Regions from separate parts of the Noviherbaspirillum sp. FW303-A3 genome, predicted to be linked through region 3. Evidence: predicted binding sites of a transcription regulator. Region 3 holds the regulator's gene; each other region holds the start of a gene.
What was found. The regulator FNR, encoded in region 3, switches genes on or off when oxygen is low (the NO sensors DNR and NnrR bind a similar motif). The targets are predictions, from matches to a motif close to TTGATNNNNATCAA.

Region 1: AC3WOY_RS11260 (bacteriohemerythrin) is a predicted target of FNR. The motif match lies at 1,397-1,410, and genes of this name have one in related genera.
Region 2: AC3WOY_RS15805 (OmpW/AlkL family protein) is a predicted target of FNR. The motif match lies at 886-899, and genes of this name have one in related genera.

Annotation. Positions count from the first base shown of each region.
Region 1 is NZ_JBYTAZ010000001.1:2,297,245-2,299,509, reverse strand. It holds gene AC3WOY_RS11265 (methyl-accepting chemotaxis protein) at 1-720, shown strand, start outside; gene AC3WOY_RS11260 (bacteriohemerythrin) at 805-1,278, opposite strand; gene AC3WOY_RS11255 (mandelate racemase/muconate lactonizing enzyme family protein) at 1,570-2,265, shown strand, end outside.
Region 2 is NZ_JBYTAZ010000001.1:3,272,964-3,275,228, forward strand. It holds gene ettA (energy-dependent translational throttle protein EttA) at 1-725, opposite strand, end outside; gene AC3WOY_RS15805 (OmpW/AlkL family protein) at 970-1,584, shown strand; gene rarD (EamA family transporter RarD) at 1,637-2,265, opposite strand, start outside.
Region 3 is NZ_JBYTAZ010000001.1:219,095-221,359, forward strand. It holds gene AC3WOY_RS01045 (class I SAM-dependent methyltransferase) at 1-824, opposite strand, end outside; gene fnr (fumarate/nitrate reduction transcriptional regulator Fnr) at 1,080-1,844, shown strand; gene AC3WOY_RS01055 (hypothetical protein) at 1,904-2,161, opposite strand.

The sequences.
Region 1 (2,265 bases), 2.1 Mb from region 3:
AAGCAGAACGCCGACAGTGCGCGCGAAGCCAACCAGCTCGCGCAGGACGCGAGCGCGATCGCGGTCAAGGGCGGCGGCATCGTCGACGAAGTGGTATCGACGATGAAGGGCATCAACGAAGCCTCGCACAAGATTTCGGAAATCATCGGCGTGATCGACGGCATTGCGTTCCAGACCAACATCCTCGCGCTCAATGCGGCGGTGGAAGCGGCGCGGGCCGGCGAACAAGGGCGCGGCTTCGCGGTGGTGGCGGCGGAAGTGCGCTCGCTGGCGCAGCGTTCGGCGCAGGCGGCCCGCGAGATCAAGACGCTGATCGGCGCCAGCGTGGAGCGCGTGGAGCAGGGCACGGTACTGGTGGACCAGGCCGGCAGCACGATGCAGGAAATCGTGGCGAGCATTCGCCGCGTGACGGACATCATGAGCGAGATCAGCGCGGCCAGCAACGAGCAGAGCATCGGCGTGTCGCAGGTGGGCGAGGCGATCTCGCAGATGGACGAGGTCACGCAGCAGAACGCGGCGCTGGTCGAGGAAATGGCGGCCGCCGCCGAGAACCTGAAGAAGGAAGCCGAGGAACTGGTACAGGCCGTATCGGTGTTCCACGTGAGCGATGACGGGCTGCGCCAGAATGCGCCGATGCTCGCGCTTCCGGCGGCGGAACCGGCGCGCGCCTATCCTGCATTGCCGGGGAAAAGCAAGACTGCCCTGCGTTTGCGGCGCTGACAGCCGCCCGGGGCGGCGATGATGAAACCGTCCCGGATTACTTCCTGACGATCCTGATGATGATGGCGGCCGCACCCATGACGGTCAGTGCCGCGGACACTTCGGAATAGCCGGCGACGGATGCTGCGTCGCCGGCACTTCGCGCAATGCGATCGCGACCTGTGCATCGGACGTCAGGATGTGACGGGCCAGCCACCGGTCGAGGAAGACTTCAAGTTCGCCGGCAAGACCTTCGCGTCCGCTGTAAGCCTCACGCTGCAGGTTGCGAAGACGGTACGAAATGAGCTCATGCTCGAACCGGTGATCCTCCAGTCCGGGAAACCTCGCTGCTTTCATCAAGGCTTCCTCGCGCGCGAAATGCGTCAGGGTATAGTCCATCAATTCCACCATCACCTCACGCACCAGCAAGTCTTTGCGTGCTTCCCGAATGCCGGCATGGAGCCGGTCCGCAATCTCGAACATGCGTCGGTGGTCGGCGTCGATCTGCGCGTGGCCGACGAGCAGGATGTCGGACCAGGCAATGATCGGCCGGAGGGATGAGGAGTGAAGATCTTGCACGGTAGGGGACGGATGTCATTTTTGGGGCATTAAAGCATCGGCGCACACTTCATTCATCCCATGAATATGGGGTGCCTTCGCGCCAATCGGGTACCTGCTGGAACATGTTTGAAAAAGGGTGATCCAGGTCAAGAAATACGGCGCATCAATTGGTTGATGCATGGAAACTATGCCGCTTGTTCCGTCTGATCAATGCTGTTTTTGTAATTTCCAGGTGCGCGTATACACTGAAAATCGCGCGCGACGGGTCAGCACGCGTTTCAATCATGCTGTACTGGAATAGGGGCTTCCATGAGCACAGCCGCCAGCACGAAGATCGCCACAATCGAAGCCATTCCGTTGCGTATCCCGTTTACCGCAGGAGGCCGGTCGGATACCGGCGCCTGGGGCGGCAAGGACCTGAAAACGGTCGATTCCCTGGTCGTGAAAGTCACCACGGAGCAGGGGCTGGTCGGCTGGGGAGAAAGTTTCGGCTTCACTGCAGTCCCGGCGGTGAAGGCCGCAGTTGACCGGATCATCGCGCCGCTTTGCATCGGCCGCGATTGCTCGCTGATTGAGAAGCTCATGCATGAGCTTCAGGTGACGCTGCACATCTTCGGGCGCAGCGGCGCCATCATGTTCGGTTTGTCCGCGCTGGATATTGCGCTATGGGATTTGGCAGGCAAGATCGCTGGCCAATCCGTGCATCAGCTGCTCGGCGGCAGCGACACGGACAGCCTGCCCTGCTATGCCAGCCTGATCCGCTACTCGGACCCCGAACTGGTGCGGGAAAATGTCCGTCGCGCATTGAACGATGGCTACCGGTATCTCAAGCTGCATGAAGTGGCGATTGGCTGCGTCGACGCCGCGCGCCAGGCAGCCGGGGACGATATCGAGATCACCCTCGACGTGAACTGTCCGTGGACGGTGCGGGAAGCGCTCGATATGGCCGGCAGACTGCGGCCCTATCACTTGCGCTGGCTCGAAGAGCCGGTATGGCCTCCCGAA
Region 2 (2,265 bases), 3.1 Mb from region 3:
CCCTTCCAGGGAATGCCGTAACCGCGGTCCAGTTCGAGAATCCATTCGGCAGCGTTGTCGAGGAAGTAGCGGTCGTGGGTGATGCCGACCACGGTGCCGGGGAAGCGCTGCAGGAATTGCTCAAGCCATTCGACGGATTCGGCGTCGAGGTGGTTGGTCGGTTCGTCGAGCAGCAGCATGTCGGGCTTGGACAGCAGCAGCTTGCACAGCGCGACACGGCGCTTCTCGCCGCCGGACAGCACGCCGACCTTGGCGTCCCAAGGCGGCAGGCGCAGCGCGTCGGCCGCAATTTCCAGCTGCTGGTCGAGGTTGCCGCCGCCGGAGGTGGCAATGATCGCTTCCAGGCGTGCCTGTTCGGCGGCCAGCGCGTCGAAGTCGGCATCCGGTTCGGCATAGGCGGCGTACACGGCGTCCAGCTTGGACTGCGCTTCGGCCACTTCGCCGAGGCCGGATTCCACCGCCTGGCGCACCGTCATTTCCGGATCCAGCTGCGGCTCCTGCGGCAAGTAGCCGATGTTCAGGCCCGGCATCGGCACGGCTTCGCCTTCGATGTCCTTGTCGATGCCGGCCATGATCTTGAGCAGGGTCGACTTGCCCGAGCCGTTCAGGCCGAGCACGCCGATCTTGGCGCCGGGGAAGAAGGACAGCGAAATGTCTTTGAGAATCTGGCGCTTGGGCGGAACGATCTTGCCCACGCGGTTCATGGTGTAGACGTATTGAGCCATGGAAAATCCGAGTGAATGGGTACTGATGAAAAGAGAGAGTGCAAGGATACCCGATCAGGCTCCCCGCAGGTTGTCCGGAAGCCGTGCGGCACGTCGCTATCACAAAAGGACGCCAATCCAAATGACCCAAAATAACCCCTACCAATGTTGTGGTTATTTATTGATCTAGGTCAACGTTTTTGATGCAGTGCAGGAATACAGTCCCCCGCGGTACTTACACAAGCCAACCTAAAGGGGAAAAACGATGAAAAAGTCCGTAGCAATTCTTGCCCTCGCAGCCCTCGGTGTCGGTGTTGCCTCCCAGGCAATGGCTCAGCAGAGCCCGTGGCAGATCCGCGCCCGCGCCGTGAACCTCAACCCGGCAGACAAGTCCGACCCGGTCGGCGGCGTCGGCCCGGCTGACCAGATCACCGTCAGCAACAAGACGATCCCGGAAGTGGACATCACCTACTTCCTGTCGCCCAACCTGGCTGCTGAACTGATCCTGACCTATCCGCAGAAGCATGACGTGGCACTGTCCGGCACCAATATCGGCACCTTCAAGCACCTGCCGCCGACCCTGACCCTGCAATACCACTTCACGCCGGGCGCACAAGTCAGCCCGTACGTCGGTGCAGGCGTCAACTACACCCGTCTCAGCAGCGTCAAGCTCCTGAGCGGCGCAGGCGACCTCGAGAGCCACAGCTTCGGCCTGGCACTGCAAGCCGGCGTGGATTTCAAGATCGACAAGAACTGGTCGATCAACCTGGATGTGAAGAAAGTGCAGATCCGCAGCGACGTGATGGTTGGCGGCGCGAAGGTCAGCGCGGTCAAGGTTGACCCGCTGCTGATCGGCGTTGGCGTTGGCTATCGCTTCTGATTCGGCAGTACTGCAATAACAGGGCAAAGCCGGTCGCAAGGCCGGCTTTTTTTTATGCGCCTTGTCTCGCCTTCCAGTTCTGCCACAATCCTTCGGCGGTGTAGACCGCCAGCGCGCTCCAGATCAGCGCAAACCCGGCCAGCCGCGCGCCACCGAACGGTTCGTGATAGAGCCACACGCCCAGCAGCAATTGCAGCGTCGGCCCGATGTACTGCAGCAGGCCGAGCAGGGACAAGGGAATGCGGCGCGCCCCCGAGGCGAACAGCAGCAGCGGGATCGCGGTGATCGGGCCGGCCGCGGCGAGCAGCAACTGTGCGCTGGTCGACGCCGTCGTGAAATGGTTTTGCCCCTGCACCGACAGCAACACGAGATAGCCGCACGCCAGCGGAAACAGCAGCAGGGTTTCCAGCGCCAGTCCTTCCAGCGCGCCTAGTGCGGCCGTCTTGCGCAACAGTCCGTACAGCGCAAACGTCGTCGCCAGCAGCAGCGCAATCCACGGCAGCGTGCCGCCGTGCCAGGTGAGCCATGCGACGCCGAAGGCGGCGATGCCGACGGCGATCCATTGAATCGGGCGCAGCCGCTCGCGCAGGATCAGCATCCCCAGCAGCACATTGAACAGCGGATTGATGAAGTAACCCAGGCTCGACTCGACCACATGGCCGTTGTTGACCGCCCAGATAT
Region 3 (2,265 bases):
CGGTACTGGAAACTGACGCGCAGGGTGTCGCCCGCATCGACCTGTACCGGTTCGCCCAGCGGCAGGACCATGTAATGGTTCAACCAGTCGATGGTCGTGCCCTGCTTCATGAGCACGGCCAGGATATTCTTGGTGATGAAGCGCAGCGCATTGACACAGCCCGACTGTGTCATCGTGAAACACCCTTCCCACTGGATCGTCTCCGCCGTGTCCTGGCTGAAGTCGAGGACACTGTATACAGAAGGCTGCGCCAGTTCGATACTGCCTGCCTGGATGTGCGAAGGCTCCTGGAACTGGACGATCGGCGCCTGGTAGCCATGGAAGTCATATGCCTGCTGGAGCGGCTGGACAGCCATGATGGCAGCCTCCGGCAGGAAAACCGGGAGTTTGCCGCCGAAACGCGCGCGATAGCGGCGCTTGAATGCTTCAATCATCTGCACCTGCTTTTCGCGCAGCATGCCGACGTGGATCATTTCGCAGATCACGACGTCCACCGGCTCGGGCGGCAGGTATTCGAAGGCGTCGGCGTGGATGACCTCCACCCTGTCCCCGCCCTTGTTCCGCGCCAGCAGGCGGCGCGCCTCGGCAACCAGCTCGGGGTTGAACTCGACGCACCAGACCTTCTCTGCCTTGGCAGCGGCAAACCATGACAGCACGCCGGTGCCGCCTCCCAGCTCCAGCACCTTTGCCCCCGGAAAAACAGCGGCGTCGATGGCTGCCTTGAAGCCGTCCATGCGCCGGGCATCCATCAGCATGTTGTGGTGGTAGTGCAGCGGGATGAATTGTCCCAGATAGCAGCTCTCGATCTCGCGTTCGGTCAGCATGTGTCTCCCTGTGGATGTGGGTAGATGGGTGCAAGCGCGAAGCCTGCGTAATGCTGTACATTATCGTCCCGCGTCCGAAAACCAATTCCGCAAGATGCACCGGGATTGCCATCCTGTTCACCTATTTTGCGCAAGGTGGCACGAGGTTTGCATGACATTGCTTGACCTGGCTCAATTCAAGGCCATAACAGCAATAATTCTTAAAGTTTGGAAAAGGGCTCGAAAATGATACTGCACCGCCTAAATCCTGCCGACATGACACAAACTATCCCGTTCCCGCCGCCGCAGCAGCAGACCGCTACCGTGCATGAGCTGCGCGCCCGCTGCTCGGCGTGCAGCATGCACCAGTTGTGTCTGCCGATGGGATTGAACGAGCTGGACATGGCGAAGCTGGACCAGATCATTGGCCGCCGCCGCAAGGTGCCCCGCGATGCCCACTTGTACCGCGTCGGCGATCCCTTTACCAACCTGTACGCTATTCGCCTGGGCCATTTCAAGACCCACCAGATCAACCCGAGCGGCGACCAGCAGATCACCGGTTTCCAGATGGCCGGCGAACTGCTCGGCATGGATGCCATCAGCACCGACCGCCACCACTGCAACGCGATTGCTCTGGAAGACAGCGAAGTGTGCGAAATCCCGTTCGCCCGTCTGGAAGCGCTGTTCGCCGAGATGCCCACGCTGCTGCATCACTTCCACCGGATGATGAGCCAGGAAATTACCCGCGAGCAAAGTGTCATGCTTTTGCTAGGAAATATGCGTGCGGAACAACGTTTTGCGGCATTCCTGACGAATTTGTCCGCACGTTATTCGGTACGCGGCTACTCGTCCACCAGCTTCCAGCTGCGGATGACGCGTGAAGAAATCGGCAACTATCTCGGCCTGACCATCGAAAGCATCAGCCGCCTGCTCTCCAAGTTCAAGAAGCAGGGCTGGATCAAGGTGAACAACCGCGAACTGGAATTGCTCGATCCGACCACCCTCAAGGCAGTCGCACAAGGGACGCAGTCCTGCGCCTGAGCGCGCAGTAGCCGCCAAAAAAGAAGGCGAGCGGCGCATGGCGCCCTCGCCTTTGTTTTTTACAAGCCCCGGAAGTTGCGCCTGCCTGCCGGCGCCTCATTGGGCACGGCCATCAGGTAGAAAGTAAGCATGCTGGCAAGTGAACAAAACAGCCAGAAGCAGAAGAATCCGATGCTGTAGACCGCCAGGGGCTTGATGTCCGGGTATGTCCCGAACAGCGACAGGTCGTAGGGATCGAACATCGAGAAGAAGAAACCTTCCGCGACGATTGCCACCAGAAACGACGGCCACAAGACGACCATCATTAGTCGCGCCATCAACCTACCCTCCTTTCACTCCGAACAATCGGTGTAAAGCTGTACCGGGATCCAGCACTAGTCATTTCCCACTTTCGAACCATTGACATTCCCAGATTCGGGAA